Regions from separate parts of the Bacillus sp. 1A genome, predicted to be linked through region 3. Evidence: riboswitches for the same ligand, from Rfam matches in the RefSeq annotation. Region 3 holds a riboswitch; each other region holds the start of a gene.
What was found. A riboswitch is a leader RNA that binds a small molecule or an ion and turns the genes downstream of it on or off. The one in region 3 is predicted to bind S-adenosylmethionine.
Positions count from the first base shown of each region.

Region 1: linked by a shared signal. The riboswitch ahead of ACUN0F_RS07910 (methionine ABC transporter ATP-binding protein) and the one ahead of ACUN0F_RS24220 (MFS transporter) in region 3 are both predicted to bind S-adenosylmethionine.
Region 2: linked by a shared signal. The riboswitch ahead of ACUN0F_RS02130 (ABC transporter permease) and the one ahead of ACUN0F_RS24220 (MFS transporter) in region 3 are both predicted to bind S-adenosylmethionine.

Region 1 is NZ_JBQYLZ010000001.1:1,581,965-1,589,444, reverse strand. It holds gene metQ (methionine ABC transporter substrate-binding lipoprotein MetQ) at 1-76, opposite strand, end outside; gene ACUN0F_RS07915 (methionine ABC transporter permease) at 101-766, opposite strand; gene ACUN0F_RS07910 (methionine ABC transporter ATP-binding protein) at 759-1,784, opposite strand; SAM riboswitch class I at 1,962-2,069, opposite strand; gene ACUN0F_RS07905 (hypothetical protein) at 2,195-2,539, opposite strand; gene ACUN0F_RS07900 (thioredoxin family protein) at 2,694-3,002, opposite strand; gene ACUN0F_RS07895 (toprim domain-containing protein) at 3,006-3,350, opposite strand; gene gcvH (glycine cleavage system protein GcvH) at 3,692-4,075, opposite strand; gene ACUN0F_RS07885 (arsenate reductase family protein) at 4,117-4,482, opposite strand; gene ACUN0F_RS07880 (hypothetical protein) at 4,984-5,511, opposite strand; gene ACUN0F_RS07875 (phosphatase PAP2 family protein) at 5,655-6,302, shown strand; gene ACUN0F_RS07870 (PTS transporter subunit IIC) at 6,358-7,371, opposite strand; gene ACUN0F_RS07865 (L-lactate dehydrogenase) at 7,394-7,480, opposite strand, start outside.
Region 2 is NZ_JBQYLZ010000001.1:400,575-408,054, reverse strand. It holds gene ACUN0F_RS02150 (DUF3981 domain-containing protein) at 1-1,108, shown strand, start outside; gene ACUN0F_RS02145 (multidrug effflux MFS transporter) at 1,236-2,486, shown strand; gene ACUN0F_RS02140 (hypothetical protein) at 2,736-3,239, shown strand; gene ACUN0F_RS02135 (DUF3951 domain-containing protein) at 3,258-3,392, opposite strand; SAM riboswitch class I at 3,801-3,906, shown strand; gene ACUN0F_RS02130 (ABC transporter permease) at 4,043-4,960, shown strand; gene ACUN0F_RS02125 (ABC transporter permease) at 4,977-5,981, shown strand; gene ACUN0F_RS02120 (ABC transporter ATP-binding protein) at 5,938-6,948, shown strand; gene ACUN0F_RS02115 (ABC transporter ATP-binding protein) at 6,945-7,480, shown strand, end outside.
Region 3 is NZ_JBQYLZ010000001.1:4,734,074-4,741,553, forward strand. It holds gene ACUN0F_RS24210 (FMN-dependent NADH-azoreductase) at 1-45, opposite strand, end outside; gene ACUN0F_RS24215 (arsenic resistance protein) at 340-1,305, shown strand; gene ACUN0F_RS24220 (MFS transporter) at 1,361-2,584, opposite strand; SAM riboswitch class I at 2,715-2,820, opposite strand; gene ACUN0F_RS24225 (DUF4153 domain-containing protein) at 2,957-4,204, opposite strand; gene topB (DNA topoisomerase III) at 4,578-6,722, opposite strand; gene ACUN0F_RS24235 (hypothetical protein) at 7,056-7,480, shown strand, end outside.

The DNA.
Region 1 (7,480 bases), 3.2 Mb from region 3:
CTTTATCTTTCCCGCCACAAGCAGCTAACCCAAAAATAGAAGTTGAAATAAGTGCTGTAAGTAATAATTTTTTCATTTGAAACATCCTCCTGTTTTTTTATTATCGTTTATCTATTCGAGTCGTTACACGATCACCAATCCACTGAATGAAAAATACCACTAGTAATACACAAATTGTCGCAACGATTGTTACATCGTTATTTCCTCGCTGGAATCCTTCTAAATAAGCAAGTGTTCCAAGGCCACCAGCACCAACAACCCCCGCCATTGCTGTATAGCCTACTAAAGCGATTGTTGTAACCGTAATACCAGATACTAATGCTGGTAACGATTCTGGAATTAATACTTTCAAAATAATAGTGCTTGTTTTTGCTCCCATCGCTTTTGAAGCTTCAATTACACCTTTATCAATTTCGCGAAGTGCAATTTCAACCATTCTCGCGTAAAACGGTGCCGCTCCAATAATTAAAGCTGGCAGTGCTGCACTCGCTCCAAGAATTGTTCCAAGCAGAATCTTTGTGAATGGGATTAATAAAATGATTAAAATGATGAATGGTATCGAGCGGAAAATGTTTACGAACGCTCCAATTGCCGTATTAACCGCTTTGTTTTCCCATAAATTATCTTTCGCTGTCATAAAGAGTAACAACCCTAAAATTAGTCCTAAAACAAATGTGGCCAGAGCTGCGATTGCCGTCATATATAACGTTTCACCAGTTGCCTCTAACATTTGATTCCAATCAACATTTGTGATCAACTTATCCATGTGCAATCACCTCCAGCTCTACTTGATCTTGATGTATTCCCTCTATTGCTTGCTGAATCGCTGTTTCCTCACCATTTAAATGAACAACTAAACTACCGTAAGAGCCGTTATTTGTTTGGGCGATGTTTCCTTGCAAAATGCTAACTTCTATATCACTGCGTTGCATTAATCTTTGAAGTACTGGTCTTTCTACAGCTTCACCGATAAACTGCAAACGAACTACTTTACCATCTGGATACTTTTCAATTAAACTTTCAATCGTTTCATTTGTATCTTCAGAATCCGTTAACTGCTGTACAAATCGCTTTGTAATGTCTTTCTGCGGATTGCGGAATACATCAAGTACTGGACCCGTTTCTACAATCTTCCCTTTCTCCATTACCGCCACTCGATTACAAATCTTTCGAATCACGTGCATCTCGTGTGTAATGAGTACAATTGTTAAACCGAGACGCTTATTAATATCTAATAATAAATCTAAAATTTGATCTGTCGTTTCTGGATCAAGAGCTGATGTCGCTTCATCACATAAAAGCACTTGTGGATTGTTAGCTAATGCTCTTGCAATACCCACGCGTTGCTTTTGTCCTCCGCTCAGCTGAGATGGATACGCGTCTCCTCTTCCTTCTAATCCAACAAGATAAATTAACTCATCCACTCGTTTTCTTCTCTTCGCCTTATCAACACCTGCAATTTCAAGTGGGAACTCGATATTTTCGCGTACAGTTCGTGACCAAAGTAAGTTGAAGTGCTGAAAAATCATTCCGATTTCTTGCCTTGCCTTACGAAGTTCACTCCCTGTAATTGCTGAAATCACACGATTTGCAATTGTAATTTGGCCAGAAGTTGGTTTTTCCAACTGATTGAATAATCTGATTAAAGAACTTTTCCCAGCGCCACTATATCCGATCACACCAAATATTTCACCTTTGTCTATTTTTAAATTGGCATTATCTACAGCAGTGACATCACCGCTTTTTGCTTTATATATTTTCTTTACATTTTCTAACAAGATCATGATGTTCACCCCTTTTTGTTTTGATCGACTCCGCAATTTTTTATTTTTGATGCGCGTAGTCCACCGTTATCATTACTTTTATTATTTGAATGTCCTCCACATTCAAACAACAAAAAAACCTTTCCGCTTTAGAGAAGCAGAAAGGTTTATATGCGTATATAACAACATTATCCCTCTCTCTCATCTCTCAAAGCATTTGCTTTGCAGGAATTGGCACCATTTCAACATAAGTTGACGGTTGCCGGGCTTCACAGGGCACAGTCCCTCCACCTCTCTTGATAAGAGAAATCAGATTACATTTTCGTCTGATTTGTAATTTATGAAATTGTCTATATTTTATGAATTGAATTGTATCAATATCCACACATCATGTCAACAGAAATTTTCTTAAAAAATGAAACTTCAGAATTTTAAGCGCCTACTGACATTGGTTTACATATATGAAACATCGATTCAACTAATAGCATCGTTCGATACGTTCCCGAATATTGTACACGTCCATCGTTCATTAACATTTGCAATCGTACATTGCCGTTCACCAATTGTTTTACATCTTCCTCATCTGCACAAACGATTTGCTCCGTTCCTCTTTCCTCATGTAGCAGCTCTATATAATCTCTTGAAATTTGTAACGAACAACTTTCATCTCCAAAGCGGAAATTAACAGTTTTTTCTCCTTGTCTTAAAAGCGGCTCTAAATGATATTGACCATTAGCGTAATTTACAAATGATTGCAGCAAAGAATATAATTTCACCCTAAATCACATCCTTCATATCACTTTCTATTACACATACCATTCCCTCTCACTAAAGAACAATCCTGTTACTTTCGCTCGACAAATACTGTAACCACCCTGCATCTCGACATATTTCCCGAGAAATATGTCGAGGCGGCAAAAACTTTGCCGCCTACTTTAATTCCGTATATAAATATTCAACCGAATGAAATGCATATATCTTCTTCATGAGTGTCCCATTTTCAAAAACAAGTAAACACGGTACACTTTCGATTCCATACTCTTTCGCTAAATGCGGAGCATAATTTAAATCTAACATTCCAATTTTCAAGTCTTCAATTGTCATCTCAACAACTGTTAACATCTTTTTTGCTAATTGGCATGTTCCACACATTGGAGTATATACATATAACACTGTTTTTTCTTCGTTCTCTATTAGGGCTGTAGCTTCGGCTCCTGTCCAATCAATCACTTCTATCATTCCTTACCGTAAATATTCTGTATAAACGTCAATGTCAGCTCCCCATAATACATTTGCTAAGTGTGAAGATGGCGCAGTTGCCACTTCTCGGTACGAGCGATCAATATAAATATGCTCTGCTTGCGGAAATTCTTTTCGAAATTGCTTCCTTAACTTTTCTCCAGCATCATCAGCATCCACTAGTACATACACTTCCTTATCAAAAAACTGATCAATGAGCTCATCCATTTTCGATAAACCAATTGTACCATTTGTACAAACAATTTCCACCGGTTCACGAATAATAGATTCAATCTTTCTTCTATCTGATTTACCTTCTACAATAATGACTTTTTCTACATAAATCATATGTCATCACCCGATCACCATATACTATACAACCTTTAACTTAGTATATAGTATATTCGTTATTTTCATGTTGTTTCCTGTTTATTTTTGCAAAAGAAAAGCAGAAGCGGCTTGCTCAGAACAAGAGGGCATTGGAACTCCTGAACTAGAGGCGCTTTTTGCCTCAAGTTCAGGAGTGAAATGACCGACTGTTCTAGCCGCTGGAGCTGGTCAATAAAAACTTAAACGAAAGTTTTTTCAAAAACGTTCTCCTACACGATAATTAGTATATGATTCTACGTTCATTATTTTACACAAAATAAAAAAGGACAGCACAAAGGCTGTCCTTCAGTCGACTATAATTAGTCTTGGTTTGTCATTTCTGCATATTTTTCTGCAGTTAATAACTTCTCAACTTGGCTTGCATCAGAAAGTTCAACTTTAACCATCCATGCACCCTCGTATGGAGATTCGTTAACAAGTTCTGGTTGGTCACTTAATTCTTCGTTTACTGCTACAACTTTACCGCTTACAGGTGCGTATAACTCAGAAACTGTTTTAACAGATTCTACGCTTCCGAATGGCTCGTCAGCTTCGATTGTTGCACCTACTTCAGGAAGTTCAACGAATACGATATCGCCTAGCTCACCTTGTGCAAAGTGAGTAATACCGATAACAACTTCATTACCTTCAGTTTTTACCCATTCGTGTTCTTCAGAGTAACGTAAATTATTTGGAATGCTCATGACTGTACCTCCAGTGAATGTATTAATTATGTAAAAATACCTTATTGGTACTTTTTCCACACACTTTCAAACTGCTCTTCGTTAAAACCAAGTGTTACATTCGTTCCATTTGTTACGATTGGACGTTTAATCAACATGCCATCAGATGCTAAAAGTTCGTACATTTCGTCTTCGCTTGCATCCTTTAACTTATCTTTCAGACCAAGTTCGCGGTAACGCATTCCACTTGTATTAAAGAATTTTTTTAATGGTAATTCACTTTTTTCATGTAAATTACGTAAATCTTCTTTTGATGGTGGATTTTCAACAATATGAATCATCTCATATGCTACATTGTTTGCCTCAAACCATTTCTTTGCTTTTTGACATGTGCCACACTTTGGATATGAATAAAATGTTACTGTCATAAATTCACCTACTTTTTTACTAACCTTTACCTTTATCATATAGAAAACGTTTTATTATTTCAAACGATTATTCGCTAAACTTTTACTTATTTCGTGATAAATTTTAATAATCCTGCGAATTTTCCTTATTTTCCCGCCATTTGTTAAGAAAAAATAAATATATATTTTTTTAGATTCTTCTCTCATCCCTCGCCGAACATATATTTTAAACAAACGTTTGATTAACTCCCTATTTTTCTTTGTTAGCTCTTGAGCTGCAGCGATTTCTTCCTACCGAACATACATCTTAAACAAACGTTTGATTAATTCCACATTTTTCTTTGTTAACCCTTGAACTACATCGGTTTCTTCCTACCGAACATACATCTTAAACAAACGTTTGATTAGCTCCCTATTTTTCTTTTCTAACCCTTGAATTGCATCGATTTCTTCCTACCGAACATACATCTTAAATAAACGTTTATTTAAAAAAATAAGAAGCCTCGTTTACAGGCTGCCTCATCATCTATTCAAATAATCTGCGATGGTTTGAAATACGACAATATACATATTATGAATACTTTCTTCTGTATTTCCGCCATTAGATAAACCAACTGCCCATTGTTGTCCTTCACCACTTCCGATATTTGCAAACCCTTGCGTATACATAGCATTTACATCTTTTCGGGCACTGTTATATTCTATCCCTTTTGTAATAAAAATCGAATATGATTTATCTTGTAAACCGATAAAAAACACTGGTTTCTTTAGCGATGAAAATACATTTTTATATTGCTCTGTTGAGGCTTCTTGAAAGTGATCTTTCATTATTAAAAAACCATCCACTTCCTTAGATTTCTTTTCCAGTTCCTCTAACTTCATTTCCTCAAACTTTATATTCCTAAACGTATCTTTCGGTTTTTCTCCAATGACTCCAATTACGAGTGCTCTTCCGTTATATTCTAATTTCTCTCCTTCTTTATCCTTTGCACACCCAGCACTCACTAGGCATATCAATATAAAAAATAAGAAATACGATAAACGCTTCATATAGCACCCTCCCCTTCTTTTAAGTCAAGTGACAAAAACGTAAGGTGAATTCAAGAAAATGTAAGTAAAATCGATAGCTCAAATGACGTTTCTATATTATAATCAATTGAATTTACTTACATTACTAAACATAGGAGATTATCATGAAGAAATTTAAACTTTCATCTTTTCTTCCGTTAAGTTATATACTTCTACTCGTACTCGTAAGTCCCCTTTACGATGTATTAAATAAATCTACTGTACACGCAGTAGATGTCACAACTGTAGTAGATGATTGGATTCCATTTGTGAAAGCATTTATTATTCCTTATTTACTTTGGTTTCCTTACTTATACGGCGCACTTATTTATTATTGCTTTGCGGATCGAAAACAATATTATGTCACTTTAAGTAGTATAATTTTTGGAAAACTTGCTTGTTTTTCTATTTATTATTTTTGGCAGACAACTGTACCACGTCCAACAGTCGTTGGATCAGACGTATTTTCCGAACTAGTCCGCTATATTTATAGTATCGATCAACCGGTAAACTGTTTCCCTAGCATTCACGTTCTTACTACCTTTATCATTATGTTAGCTGCCTTTAGACGTAGAGAACAACATGCTTTTGAATATTATATTCTTACCTTCTTCGGTACGCTTATTATTTTATCAACGCTATTTACGAAGCAACACGCATTTGTAGACGCCATTTCTGGAATGACGCTTGCAAGCATACTTTACTTTGGCGTTCAGCTTTTATTAGCAAAAGAAACTGTACGTGTTCCAGTAAAACAACATCACAAAATGTAAAAAGCAGACTGTGGCTTCCAGTCTGCTTTTCTCTATATAAAAGGAGATTTTCAATTTAAGATTGCGGTACAGTCATATCACCAGAGTGAATACGACCTGCTTTTTTAAGAGCAATGTAAAGTATATAAGAAACAGCTACTGGAATGATGATATAAGTGATTACCATCGCTGGGACAACTTCCCATCCTTCGCTAGAAATTAAATTAATTGGTGCGATAAGAGAACTTAATCCAAGACCTGCAATTTCTTTTCCTGCTTCTAGTTGGAAAATTAATGCGGATACTGGACCAACTATAGCACTGGCGACGACAGTTGGGACGAGAATCATTGGATTTTTAGTGATATTTGGCAACTGTACTTTCGGAGTACAAAGCGCTTGAGCTAATATGCCGCCTAAATTATTTTCTTTCGCTGAGATTACAGAGAATCCGATAAACTGAGCAACGCAGCCTGCAAGAGCAGCACCACCTGCAACACCGTCTAAGCTAAGTGCGATCGCTAACGCAGCTGATGAAGCTGGAGAGATAAGTAATAGTCCCCAAACGACTGCAATGACGATAGAAGCGATAAACGGGCTACCAGCTGAGCTATCTTTAATGAATGCTCCAATTGTATTTAACACAGGAGTAATATTATGAGATAACCAAATACCAACTAAACCAGAACCTAATATTGCCGCAAATGGAACGAGCATCATATCTAACGCAGTTTTTCCACTTAAACGTTTACCAATATATACAGCTAAAGTCGCTGTTAATAATGCACCGATTGGCTCACCTGTTTTAATAATTAGACCTGCTTCAGTAATTGAAATGGATCCAGCACCAATCGCTCCAGCTACCATAGCCGAGAAGATTACAAGACCATTTGCACCGAGCATAAAGGCAATTCCGGCACCAATGGCTGGTGCCATAAGTGATTTTGCAACAACTCCGATTGTAATAAGCAACGGAATATCAACAATTCTTCCTATATTTTCGATTAGTAAACCAATTCCGAGGGATACGAAAATACCTTGTGCAATTCCAGCTGATGCTTTAAATACACGAGACATTATATATTCCTTCATTTGTTTCACCTTCTCCTATAAGTTAGTAACCAATTGTTTTCATATAATCACGTAAAATATCGTTTGATTTTGCGAATCGAGATTCTTCATCCTCTGTTAAATTTAGCTC
Region 2 (7,480 bases), 4.3 Mb from region 3:
AATTCCAGGGTACGTAACGATGTCAGGTACGAATCCTGATGCGGAAGCGAAACTGCATCTTGGTTATAAAATGAAATATGTGCCAAGCATGTTTTTTGGTAATAAATTAGAACGTGTCGTTCGAAAAGCAGAACCGGATTTAATTTTTAAAGGGAAACCTAAATTCGAAGTTGATGATAAAGGGAAACCTTATTATACAATGACGTATGGTGAATTTATCTCAGGAAGATCTGGATTTGAGGTAGAGGGCGTTGTAGTAGTAGATGCACAAACAGGTGAAGTGAAAAGATATGATAAAGGAAAGGCACCTAAATTTGTTGATGGTGTATTAAATCACGAGACCGCATCTACATTAAATACGTATTTCGGTAAATATATTCACGGATTTTGGAATACAAAATTCTCACAAACGGATATGAAGATTCCGACTGAGTGGGGAACGAAAGAAGGAGTTACACCAATCTTCGGTAAGGATGGAACGTTATATTACTTTACTGACTTCACCTCTCCGAAAGAGGGAGTAGATTCTGCACTAGGTTATTCGCTTATCGATGCGCGTACAGGTAAGTTGTATTACTATAACGGAAAAGAAGTGAAGGGGATTATGGATGGTTCAGCTGCTTCGGAAGTAGTGGATAATTCCTTTAAGAGAGAGAAATGGCATGGAACGATGCCGGTTATTTATAACGTGTATGGTAAACCTTCTTGGATTGTACCTGTTATTGATGACGGTGGATTAGTACGTGCTCATACAGTTATCTATGCTTCTAATGCGAAAATATTTGCAACAGGTTCGACGCAAAAAGAAGCGCTTGAGAATTATAAAAATGCGCTGAGCGGAAGTGGAGATTCATTTAGACCAACTTCAAGTGGTAAAGAGGCACAAAAAGAAGGCGTTGTACAACGTGTATATAAAGAAAAATCAGGTGAAAATACAATTGTGTATGTACTGTTAGAGAATGAACAAAAAGTATTTATGATACCGGTGAAGAAATTCCCATATGCTATGTTTACAGAAGTGGGAGATCCAATTCAAATCACATATTTAGACACAGGAGAGGCGATGTCTTCCGTATCTAAATTTACAAATAGCAATTTGAAAAAGTAAAGCGATAGAAATTCTATCGCTTTTTTTTACGGTATGAAACAGGAAAATGCACTATACTTGACGTATGTTTATGTTGTAACTATAATTGTTACGATTTAGTATTTATCGGAAAGGGTGAACGGAAAAAGTGAATGAAGTTAATCACGAAATATATAAACCTGTAAAGACAAATAGGTTATGGATGATTCTTGTATTAGGGACACTTACGGCGATTGGGCCATTATCTATTGATATGTATTTGCCTTCTTTACCAAAATTAACAGATGATTTACAAACAGGTGCATCTCTTGCACAGCTTACATTGACAGCTTGTTTGCTTGGGCTTTCAGTAGGACAATTATTTGTTGGTTCAATTAGTGACATTTACGGAAGGCGCAAACCTCTTATTATCGCTCTTATTATTTATGTTGCTTCTTCTTTACTTTGTGCTATTGCACCATCTATTTGGAGTTTAGTGTTATTGCGCTTCTTACAAGGGGCTTCAGGATCGGCCGGGATTGTTATATCACGTGCAATGGTACGTGACATGTATTCAGGTTCTGAAATGACGAAGTTTTTCTCACTGCTCATGTTAGTAAACGGAGCAGCGCCTATTTTGGCACCGATTATTGGGGGACAATTACTACAGTTCACGACATGGCGCGGTGTCTTCATCGTTCTCGGAGCAATTAGTGTATTCATGTTAATATCAGCTACTTTCGTATTACGTGAAACATTACCTCCTGAAGAAAGAGAAACAGGTGGTTTGTCAGGGACATTGGCGACGTACGGAAAACTGTTAAAAGATCGTTTGTTTATGGGATATGCATTATCACAAGGGCTAGTAACGGCGGCGATGTTTGCTTACATTTCGGGCTCACCATTTGTGTTGCAGAACATATACGGAGCATCACCACAGCAATTTAGCTTATTCTTTGCGATTAACGGTATCGGTATTATTATTGCTAGTCAGGTCACGGGCCGTTTAGCAGGGAAAGTGAATGAGAAAACGTTATTCGTTTCCGGTATTATTATTGCAGCCGTTGGTGGTTTATCTTTACTACTGACAATTGTACTAGGAATAGGTTTAATTGGTGTTTTATGTTCGTTATTCCTTGTTGTATCAAGTGTCGGGGTTGTATCAACAACTGGTTTCTCATTAGCGATGAGAAACCAGAAACAAGCTGCAGGAACAGCGTCGGCCTTATTAGGGTTATTACAGTTCATTTCAGGAGCACTTGTTGCACCATTAGTAGGTATTGGCGGAAGCAATACCGCATTACCGATGGGGGTTGTGATAGCTCTTTGTGAAATTGGTGCTGTATTATGTTATCTATTTATGGCCAGAAGAAGTGAAAAGCAGTTTGAACTGCAACAAAGACAAAATTTAGAAGCTTAAATTATAAAAAAGAGCTGATTCAAATATTTTTGAATCAGCTCTTTTTTCATTTCTTTGAAATAACTCATACAGCTTTGTAAGGTGATGCAAAAGTTATTTGCATAAAGTGACGATACTGTGACAAAAATGTAGGCATGTATATTAAGGTAGCGTCTGAAGTGTAAAAAGTAGGATGTTCTCGGTATAATAATAAGTGGAGATAAAAGAAACTATAATGAGTAGTAGCTGTAGATAAAAGGAGAAGAAGAGATGAAGAAGGTTTTGGGTATTGCTGTAATGGGAAGTATGATCCTTCTAGCAGGATGTAATGGAAATAAAGATACGAAAGAACCGAAAGAAAAGGTAGAGCAATCTACTGAGCAAACAGAAGAGATGAAAGAATACCGTGCGGTACATGAAAAATACGATATGAAAATGAATAAAGAAATTAATAAAGCACTACAGTTATTTGAAGTGGCAAAAGAAAAGGGCGGTAAGGAAATAACGAATGTTACATATAAAGAAGATGTACAAAAGGTAACGACTAGCATGTTAGAAGATATTGATAATATACGTAAAGAAATTCGTGTTCCAAAGTCGAAAGAGCAAGAACATGAGGTATACGCTGGTTTCTTGAATGAATCGGAACAAGCAATGAAAAAATTACAGAAGTTAGCTAAAGAAGAAGACTCATCATTGATTCGTGATATAGAAATTAACTTTGCAACAGCATCAACATACTATAAACGTTTTCAAGCAGAAACGAAAAAATAACCTTGCGTACGCGCAAGGTTATTTTTTCTTCTTACCATCTCCGTCTTGATCCTCGGATACTAATACATTCTGTTCCTCGTGAAATGCAGAGATTGTTTGTCCGGTAATATTATCGAATGGAGTATAAAAAGAAGTGATACGTTTCTTTTTAATAAAGAGTTTATCCCGCTATTTGCCGGGCAGTAAGACCCCACCTCAAAGTTCAGTGAAAGCAAAGAAGTTAGGTAGGGGATCAACTGCCCGTAAAAGCCCGATTGGTTCAACTAATAATCAGTGGGGGATGAACAAAACCCCCACTGATTAAAGTTTCACTTTATAGAAGCCGATGATGACAAGTACAAGTATAACGATTGTTAAGGGTAACTCTATAGTAGCAAGAAGTAAGGGATCTATCTTATCACTTCTTTAATATTATTTCTTTTTATTATAAGAGAAAACTGTAATTTGGATAAAAGAAGTAAAAACTGATTTTTCTAAATATATCCAATTTGATTGACTTTTCATTTTTTCAGAATTATAATTCAAAATATACAATTTGAACCAAATAATAATATAGCAATTTACTTATCCAGAGAGGTAGAGGGACTGGCCCTATGACACCTCAGCAGCGGGTTCTGTAACAGGAACACCGTGCTAATTCCAGCAAGCAAGTCTTGAAAGATAAGTGATGGGCCTTCGTTTATTAAGCCTTGATCTTATTTTTTAAGATCAAGGCTTTTTGTGTTTTAAGAAGAGGAAAGGGAGTAATGGGAAAAATACGTTAATAAAACAAAGTAAATACATTTGTTTAGGGGGTTATTGAAGTGTATGTTATTAAAAAACTATCGGTTATGGTGTTCACGCTATGGGTCATTACGACAGTAACATTTTTGATTATGCATATCATTCCAGGGGATCCGTTTTCATCAGATGCGAAAATCTTTCCTGAAGAAGTGATACAAAACATGAGAGCGAAGTATCACCTTGATGAACCGTTATGGAATCAATATGTTGCTTATTTAGATGGCGTAGTTCATTTTGATTTTGGTGAATCTGTTCAATCGACAGGTCAAGGTGTATCAGAAATTATAACGACAGGATTTGGTCCATCAGCGATTATTGGTTTACAAGCACTTGTTATTTCATTGTTAGTCGGAATTGCAGCAGGTACATTTGCAGCCCTATATCATGGGAAAGTAATTGATTATAGTGTGAGCTTACTTGCGATTCTCGGTATTTCTATTCCAAGTTTTATTTTAGCACCACTATTTATACAAGTATTTGCTATACAATTTGAACTTTTACCAGTAGCGTCTTGGGGCACATTTGAACATACGGTATTACCGTCATTCGCATTAGCATTAGGGCCAATCGCGGTTATTACAAGATTTGTTCGCTCTAATATGATTGAAGTTTTGCAGAGTGATTATATTAAGCTAGCGAGAGCGAAAGGCATACCAATTAAGAAAATCATTATAAGACATGCTCTTCGAAATGCGATTGTTCCAGTACTTACATTTGTTGGACCGTTAATGGCTGGACTTTTAACAGGGACTTTCGTTATTGAAAAAATATTTTCCATTCCTGGTCTAGGAAAATATTTTGTAGATAGTATTTTTAACCGGGATTATCCGGTCATTATGGGAACAACGATTTTCTATAGTGCATTATTAATTTCTTGTATTTTCATTACAGATATTATTCACCGTATTGTTGATCCGCGTATTCGTTCTATTATGTAAGGAGGGGGGCATTTAAATGGGAGCTTATGAAATCAATAAACAGTTATTAACGAATGAGGAGAAAAAAGAATTAACGATAAATAAAGATCAGCAAACGATTAGTCGAAAGAAGGAAGTGTTTCGCAAGTTTATATCAAACCCTATAGCAGTTTTAGGGGCAGTGACGTTATTACTAATTATTATTTTCTCACTGGTTGGCGAAAGTTTAACGGCATTTACTGCGAGTGAACAAGTAAAAGAAGCAACAAACTTACCACCTAGTAGTGAGCATTGGTTCGGAACAGATGATTTAGGAAGGGACATATGGGCGCGCACCTGGGCTGGAGGGAAAATTTCACTAACAGTTGGATTAGTGGCAGCGGCTCTTGATATAGGAATAGGTGTACTAATCGGGGGCTTTAGTGGATATGTGAGAGGACGCAGTCGCCTTGGAACGTTAATTGATGAGTGGATTGTACGAGGGATTGAAGTGTTATACGGTATCCCATATTTATTAATTGTTATTTTATTATTAATCGCTATGAAACCAGGGCTTTTTACAATTATTATTGCCCTTGCATTAACAGGATGGATTGGTATGGCACGTCTCGTTAGGGCACAAGTCTTATCTTTAAAGCAAAGAGAATTTGTTATTGCAGCAGAGCGATTAGGTACATCGCATATGAAGATTATATATGGGCATTTAATTCCGAACTTAACAGGTATTATTATCGTAAATTTATCATTTACAATTCCAGCAGCTATTTTCTCAGAATCATTTTTAAGCTTTATCGGACTTGGGGTACAATCACCAGCGGCAAGCTGGGGCACGATGACGAACGATGCACTTGGGACGTTACTAAGCGGAGAATGGTGGCAACTTTTCTTCCCATCGCTGATGATTGCTCTCATCATGTTCGCATTTAATGCAATTGGTGATGGTTTGCAAGATGCAATTGATCCAAAAATCGTCAAACGGAATCGAAAGGAGAAAAGACATGGGACAGCTCTTATCTTTAGAAAACGTAACATTGGCCGTTGAAAAAGAGAATAGTAAGCAAGCAATTGTGAAGCATGTTTCCTTTTCTATTAGCGAAGGTGAAATCGTTGCACTTGTAGGAGAAAGTGGTTCAGGAAAAAGTGTTACAGCACAATCTATTGTCGGATTAAATCAAGAATCTATTCACATCGATGACGGAAGCATCTCTTTCCAATCTCAAGGATTAACGAATTTACAAGAATCAGAATGGAATCAAATTCGAGGGAAAGACATTTCGTTTATCTTTCAAGACCCTCTGTCCTCTTTAAATCCGACGATGAAAGTAGGAAGGCAAATTACAGAGGTGATTTTGCAACATGAGAAAAAGTCGAAAAGAGAAGCAAAAGAAATTGCGATTAATTTATTAACGGATTTAGGGATACATGAAGCAGAGAAACGTTTTGAACAGTACCCACATCAATTAAGCGGAGGTATGAGACAACGTATTTGTTTAGCAATTGCGTTTGCTTGTCATCCAAAGCTCGTTATTGCAGATGAGCCTACAACTGCATTAGATGTAACGATTCAAAAGCAAATTATGGGGTTATTAAAAGAGCGAAAAGAAAAACAAAATACGAGTATTTTATTAATTACACACGATTTGGCACTTGTACGTGAAGTAGCAGATCGAGTAGTTGTGATGTACGGGGGACGTGTTGTTGAAAAAGGGACGATACAAGAAGTGATAGGTTCACCTAAGCACCCATATACGAAAAGTTTATTGCAAGCGATTCCGGATATGGATGATTCCGAAAAGGTACTTAGGGCTATTGAGGGAACAACACCATCAATTGAAACGCTAAATAGCTTTGGCTGTCCTTTTGTCAATCGTTGCCCGGTAGCAATCAAAGAATGTATTCATCGTTTTCCAGAGAGAACAACATATTCTGGGGAGCATAGCTCACATTGCTGGCAGCATGTTCTTGAGCATAACGAAGCAAAATCAAAAGAGAAGGTGAATGCTTCATGACGACAGATTTAATTACTGTAAAGCAAGTAACGAAAACGTATGGAAGTAAAAAGAAAGAAATCATAGCGCTAAAAGATATAACACTTTCTATTCCGAAAGGAACAACGCTTGGAATTATTGGAGAAAGTGGTTCTGGAAAGACAACACTTGGTAAGCTCATAGCTGGGATTGAGAAACCAACGTCTGGTCAAATTGATTATAACGGTCAAGTTGTTCACAAGTTGAAGTCAGCTCATAAGCGAGATTTCTTGCAGAAAGTACAATTCATTTTTCAAGATTCAACAGCTGCATTAAATCCGCGCTGGAAAGTACGCGATAGCGTAACAGAAGGATATATTTCATTCGGTTTAGGTGATAAAGAATTGAAAGATAAGGTGGCAGGTGATGCGCTAGAACGTGTTGGATTAGATAGGCGATATATTGATCGATACCCACACGAATTTAGCGGAGGACAACGTCAACGGATCGCTATTGCAAGGGCGTTATTATGTGAGCCAGAAGTATTAATCCTGGATGAACCAATTTCTGCATT
Region 3 (7,480 bases):
TGTATTTTCTTCTTTTTTACCAAATAATGAGCTAAATAACCCCATTTTCTTCACCTAAGCTTTCTTGTCATATTCATTATTCATCATCATAAAAATTCTTATTCTAATAAAAAGTTCCAATTGATGCCTTAAGTAAAGATATTGCGAACTTTTTGTTATCTAATTACCTTATGTAAGTGATTGTAATACACACACTTACTTTAGTCAAGTAACTTTAAATAAAAAATAATATCTCGAATTAAAAGTAATAGCGCCAATACAATTAAAACACCCATTATAACTTTATTATTTGTATAATGAATACAAAGAGGGCCATTCATATTTAGAAAGGATTTACTCATGAGCACTATAGAAAAGATTCAAACTTTTATTATTCTTTTTGCTGTTACATGCGGCATCGTACTCGGACAATTTAATTTGATACATATGTATTCAGAGCAATTTATTGTCCCCTTCTTATTTTTTATGCTGTATGGATTATTCCTCAGCACTCCATTGAAAGAAATAAAAAATGGATTCCGTAATTTAAAATTCGCTGGAACGAGCCTTACCATTAATTTTGTATGGACACCTTTACTCGCTTGGGGGTTAGGTGCACTATTTCTTTCAAATCATCCAGCACTTTGGGTTGGATTTATTATGTTAATGGTTACTCCATGTACAGATTGGTACTTAATCTTTACTGAAATTGCGAAAGGAAATGTAGCACTTTCTACTGCAATTTTGCCTGTAAATTTAATATTGCAAGTACTACTCCTTCCCATTTATTTATTTTTATTTGCTGGTGTCATGAAGACTGTAGCTGTTTCTGTTTTAGTAGAAAGTATTGTTATCGTAATCGTCTTACCATTTGTACTTGCACACGCTACAAAATTCATTATGAATATACTGAAAAAAACTAAAACACTCGAGAATAAACTCATTCCGTTTTTCAGCTCTGCTCAAATCTTATTTTTAAGTTTAGCAATCGTAGCGATGTTTGCATCACAAGGTAAATATTTACTACAAAATATGAATGTCGTTTTACTATTACTCATTCCTATTCTATTGTTCTTTATCATTAATTTTTTACTAGGACAATTTATCGGACGCATGATGCGTTTATCTTATAAAGATACAGTAAGTCTAAGCTTAACAACATTAGCAAGAAACTCACCTGTTGCACTTGCTATTGCTGTAACTGCTTTTCCAGACGAACCTCTTATCGCACTTGCACTCGTTATCGGACCGTTGATTGAGTTACCGGTACTTGCTTGTGTTTCACAAGTGTTATTACTTATTAAGAAAAAACAGCAATATACATAATAAAAAACGTCCTGCTATAGGACGTTTTTTATTATTGAAAAATCTCATACAACACTTATTTCTTATTTATCATTACAAATGAAATAACCGAAACTAAAAACGTAATAATACCAATTATAATAAATAAAATAGAAGCTGAAATTGACTCTAAGAAATATCCTGTTATTGCAATTCCAACTGGAGTAGATACTAATAATAACGAACTTAAAAAACCGAAAAATCTTCCTTGCACTTCATTTGGAATTAACTTTCTATACAACACTCCAAAATATATATTACTTACCCCAAATGCAATTCCTGACAGAAAATAATAAACAGAAAATAATACCGGATTTAACGTCGTACCCATTGCAGCATTAAAAATTCCCATAATAGCAGTACATATAAAAGCAGTTGTAATCGTTTTATATGTACGAATCTTTTTAGTAATTAATGCCCCAATTAAAATTCCTATCGGTGATGCCGCAAAAACTATACTATACCACTGCATAGAAAGATCCATTTCTCTAACAACGATTACTTGCAGTGATAGCATACACGCCGCTCCAAGCAAATTAATGATTGCAGCGCTCATAAGCAACATTTTCAATGATTGATTACTTTTTAAAAGTGAGAACCCCTCTTTAAAGTCTTCATAAAAAGGCTTTTTCTTTTCTCCTTTTAATTCACGTGGAAATTTAATTTTCATTAAAATTAAAAATGATATAAAAAATGTAATTGCATCTAACATAAATACTCCATGAAAATTAAAAATACTAATTAAAAAGCTAGCCATTAAAGGAATGGCTACCGATATGATTTGTATTGAGATTTGTCTCAGCGTAATCGCCTGTTGAACATGCTTTTCTTCCACATATGTTACTAATGCTGCATTTGAAGCTGGAGTAAATAAAGCACTCCCAATTGAACGTATAATAAGTAACAGTAGTAACGGAATGTACAACATTTTATTATAAAATGCTATTACCGCAACACAAATCATAACGATACATCTCATAACATCTGCAATTATCATAAGCTTCCTTCTCGACATTCGATCTGCTAACGTCCCTGTTACAGGTGCAAACAAAATCGCCGCCATTGCAATTGCAACGTTTATCCCAGAAACAAGTAATGGAGAGTTCGTCAATTTCATTACCCATAACGGTAAAACGAGCGTAACCATAGAATTACCTATTAAAGAAATGCAACTTGCTAAGAAAAAATACGAAAAAATTTTATTGCTCCAAATACTATTACTAGCGCTATCCTCTTTTAAACCCCCAACTTGATTATTCACTATGCCCTCCGGTTTCTCCTTCTATATTTTCTTTGATTCTTTCTCTTCTGTATCACTACCTTTCTAATTCTCTATTTAAATGACAAAAAAACCTTCTTCAAAATAAGAAGAAGGTTTACTTATACCTATTTTCTTATCTATTAGGACTTTTAGATCCTACAGGATTTAGCACCTTTATATCACATAAGGTTGCTGAGGCTTCGAAGGGCCAGTCCCTCCACCTCTCTTAATAAGAAGTTTTTATACAATTATCTAAATTTATTATATATTACGCCAAAATATTTTCAACATATTTTTCCATATCTAAAATAAAAATAAGCTGATATTATACGTTACGGAAGATTGACTTTTCGTTACATTAACAGTTCCTTACTAATTAAAAATTAAAGGAAACGTAAACATAACGAAAGCTGCCCAAAGTCCGTAAATTGGTAAATACTTCGTAACGGCATCTTGGATAGCTGTTGGTCCTGATTTGTTTTGCAAGAAACGCATATAGGAAAACATAATCCAAATTAAATTTGCCCAGATCAGTATGTTTACCCCTAAAACAGCAAGTCTATTAGGTGTAATCCCGTAAGAAGAAAGTCTGAATATGATGGCTGACAAAGCCACAGTGTCAATAATAAGTGCCAGAACAATTAAGGCAAAATTGATATAATCTGAAATGTTCTTTTTCTCATCTGAGTCACTCTCAACGATAGAAAATATGGTAACGGCCAATACGCCAAGGAGTATTCCGTTGAAGACCATTAAGAAATTGCGGTCCAAGAACGGATTTTTCCCGACCCATATAACTGTTATAAGATAGATCAACAATGTGATTAGGACAAGAGGACTAAAAATTTTAGATATGTATGGTGTAATATTTTTAGCAAGTTTAAGATTCATTGATACTAAATATGCAGCCACAATAGCGAGAGCAGCAGCACCAAATAACACAACATTACTAAAATAGAATTCTCCTATATCCAAGTCAACGAAGCTAAATAACTTCATGGTGAATACTGCTAATACCATTCCGCTCACGGCCATACTCGCGTAGAGAAGACAATATTCTAAATTAAATTTAATATAAGCTAATCTTGTACTACCTTTTGAATATTCATTTCCTGTAAACGCAATCCCTACTAAAACCCATAACATTATAGGAAAATGTAAATAAGCAAGGATACTGCTGTCTTTATAATTTAATGGCAACATATTAAGATACAATCCGGAAATTAGTAACAACGCCGCAAGGAAATAAATAATACTTTTTTTCGGAGTATTATTGTAAATAAAATAAGCAGCAATAAAGGGAATTACACCAAAAGCCAAGTTAATTGGAGCAATTGCTTCCTGCTCGACAAAGTGGAAAATGATTCTGGTGCTTAGTCCAGCTAGAATAGCTAACATACCCATGAATAAGAAACCTTTTTGAAACAGCGATATTTTTTCTTTATTTGCCGTCTCCTTGAAATGCAATCTTTCGTACCAAGCAGCTAGTACCTGAGAATCAGGTTTTTCATCCCATGCTTGTGAGAATGACTTTTTAAAAACTTTCGGGTCTTTTCTATACATTCTCTCCAACTCATGAGGGTTATCCATATTTTCAATAATAAAATTGTTAATGTCCATATTTATACCTCCTCTAATTACAAAAACAACATTTTTATCTTTTCCATAAAAAGCACCACACTTATTTATTCTGTTTTTGATTTTAATATAAAATTTATCGTTTTACAATAAATTTTTATTATTTAAGATGTTTTTTTATTGCATACTTTCAAATACATCAGTATAAGCTACTCTCAATTTCTCTTAATTACTTTTTTCCTTTTATATAAAAGAAATGATATAGATAATATAAACGTCCTATTTAAATACTATTTTTATATTTAGCATACAAAATCCTGTAATTACAAAATAAAAAAAGCATGACATAAAATTGTCATGCTTTCTCTTTTTTATCCATATTTTTCAAACTTAACCTTTTATTTATTAAAACTACTTAATTCTCAAACACAAAATTAATCTTATTATCTTTCCACTCTAACTTCGCATCAAACGTTTTCTCACCTTTTTTAAAGCCTTTAATTAAATCTGTCTTTTCACCTTTTAAAAGCTTTGTCATATTCTTTTGCGAAATTGTTTTACTTAATATTTTCTTTGAGATGGTAAAATTACATTGTGTCGTGTTGTAGTTAGAACAACCGTAAAACGTTGACTTATCAATCACATCGCCATCACACTTTTTACAGCTACCTACCTTTTTACCTGTTGTAAATTTCGATCCATTTCGCTCAATCGATTCAACGTGTAATCCAGTGAAATCCCATTTCTCCGACATTTCCACTGCATCTTCAATAATTTTCGCTGATAGCTTTTTCGTTTGTTCCATAAATGTAGCTGGTGATGCTGTGCCTTCACCAATTTCCGCAAGGCGCTGCTCCCATTTCGCTGTCATTTCTGGTGAAGCTAGTATTTTATCACCGATTGCAGTAATTAATACTTTCCCTTTATCGGTTGCGTACACTTGGTTCTTCTGCACATCTATATATTTACGGTCTTTCAGCATCGTAATAATACCTGCACGCGTTGCCTCAGTACCTAAACCTTCTGTTTTCTTTAATACTTTCTCCAGCTCTTCATTCTCTAAATACTTACCGGCCGTTTTCATTAACGTAATAAGTTGTCCTTCTGTATAACGCTTCGGCGGCTGTGTTTTTCCTTCTTTCACTTTTACCTTTACAACTTTTCCCAGTTCACCTTCTGCGACAATTGGAAGAATTGTTTCGTCATCTTTATCGTCTTGGAAAATAACTTTACGCCAACCTTCTTGAATTTGCTGTTTTCCTTTTGAAATGAATTCAGCACGTTCATCTACAAGAGTTGTAATCGTTGTGTAGTCAAAGATTGCTACTTCATAATGCGCCGCAATCAGTCTTCTTACGATCATATCGTAAATTTTCTTTTCATCACCTGATAGTTTGCTTGGGTTTGTAACTTGCTCTGTCGGTATAATTGCGTAGTGATCTGTAACTTTTTTTTCATTCACATAACGCTTATTATTCATAATCGATTCAACTGGAGCTGGTAATAACCCTTTATATTCATCAAACTGACTTAACTTCTGTAAAATATCAGGGAACGTCGCTGCTTCTCCTTGTGTCACATAGTTAGAATCCGAACGCGGATAAGAAACTATCCCTTTTTGATATAGTGCTTGCGTTATATCAAGTGTCTTTTTCGGTGAAAATTTAAAAGCTTTATTAGCTGTCGCTTGCAGTGCTGATAAATTAAATAAAAACGGCGGCTGAAACTCTTTACGCTCCGTTTTCATTTCTTTTACTACAGCCGGTTTACCTTGGCAAAATGCTGCAATTTTATTTGCCATATCAGGGTCTTTTAAGCGGGATTCACTATCCTTCTCCCATTTCCCCTCATACTTCTTTCCTTCTATATTAAAGGTTGCGAACACTTCCCAAAACGGCTCTGACTTAAAGTTTTCAATTTCTTTCTCACGCTTTACGATTAATGCGAGTGTCGGTGTTTGTACACGTCCGGCGGAAAACACATCATTCATTCCCTTTTTCTTTAGCAAAATGCTAAAGACACGCGATGCATTCATACCAACGACCCAGTCAGCGCATGATCTTGTATATGCTTCGTAATACGTATTAATCGTATCTGCTTCATCTAGTAAGTTTTTAAACCCTTGATAAATTGCTTGCTTCGTTAAAGAGGAAATCCAAAGACGTTTCATCGGCTTTTGCACGTTACAAAGATTAATAATGTTTCGTACGATTAATTCCCCTTCACGCCCAGCATCACCCGCGTGAATAATTTCTGTTACTTGAGGATTATGTAACAGCTGTTTCACAACGTTAAACTGCTTATACTTTGACTTTGTTACTTCAAATTGAAAACGCTCTGGAATCATCGGTAACGTATTAAGTGACCATTTTTTCCACTCCGCATGATAATGCTCTGGATTACATAACTGCGTCAAATGACCAATTGCCCATGTACAGTACGCTCCATTTGGAAATAACTCATTTGCTTCTACTTCTAAATATCCATCTTTCCGGCGATATTTAAACTGTGAAACAAGAGCCAAACCTTGATCTGGTTTCTCGGCAATAATTAATTTCATTTTATAACTCCCTATCTGTATTCCAGTGTTACTTTCATTGTCTATATGTTTAGAGGCGATGATAAAACAACAATCTTATTTATCATTCGCGGGTTACTCCCAGTAATGGGATAACTATAATATTATACGCTTATTCTTTATGGCTTCACAATAGAAACTCATTATATAACAATTTCTTTCTCATGCTCACAAATAAAAAAGATGCTCAAAAAATCAAGCACCTACTTACTTACATTTATGAAATTGTGCAGATAATATGCAGATATAAATAAGCATAAGTATTCTCCATACGAACATATGATGAAATGAACGATAGGACAGGGAGGTATCATAATGTTCGCTTACACAGCAACCGCCTTAACACTTTGTTGTATCTCGATTCTTATTACATCTTACATTTCTAAACGTAACGGTACCCTAATGGAGTATATGGTATTTATTATGTCTTTTAGTATGAGTATCGGTTTAAGTATAGGTTTTTATTTAGGTATTCTTTTTAAAGGAGAATTATTATATTCTACATTGCTTGCGATTTTGATTAGTAGTTGTATCGGTTTTTTAGTCGGTCTACGGTTTCACCTATTTACCGCTTTAGAAGGAATGTTCTCTGGATTAATGGCAAGTATGATGGGAGCAATGATTACAGAAATGTTAAACGCTCAACAAGCTCATAGTATACTGTTTATTAGTCTTTTACTTACTATAACGATTACAATGTCATGTATAATTCAACTTTTATCAGAAAGGTTTTCTACTGT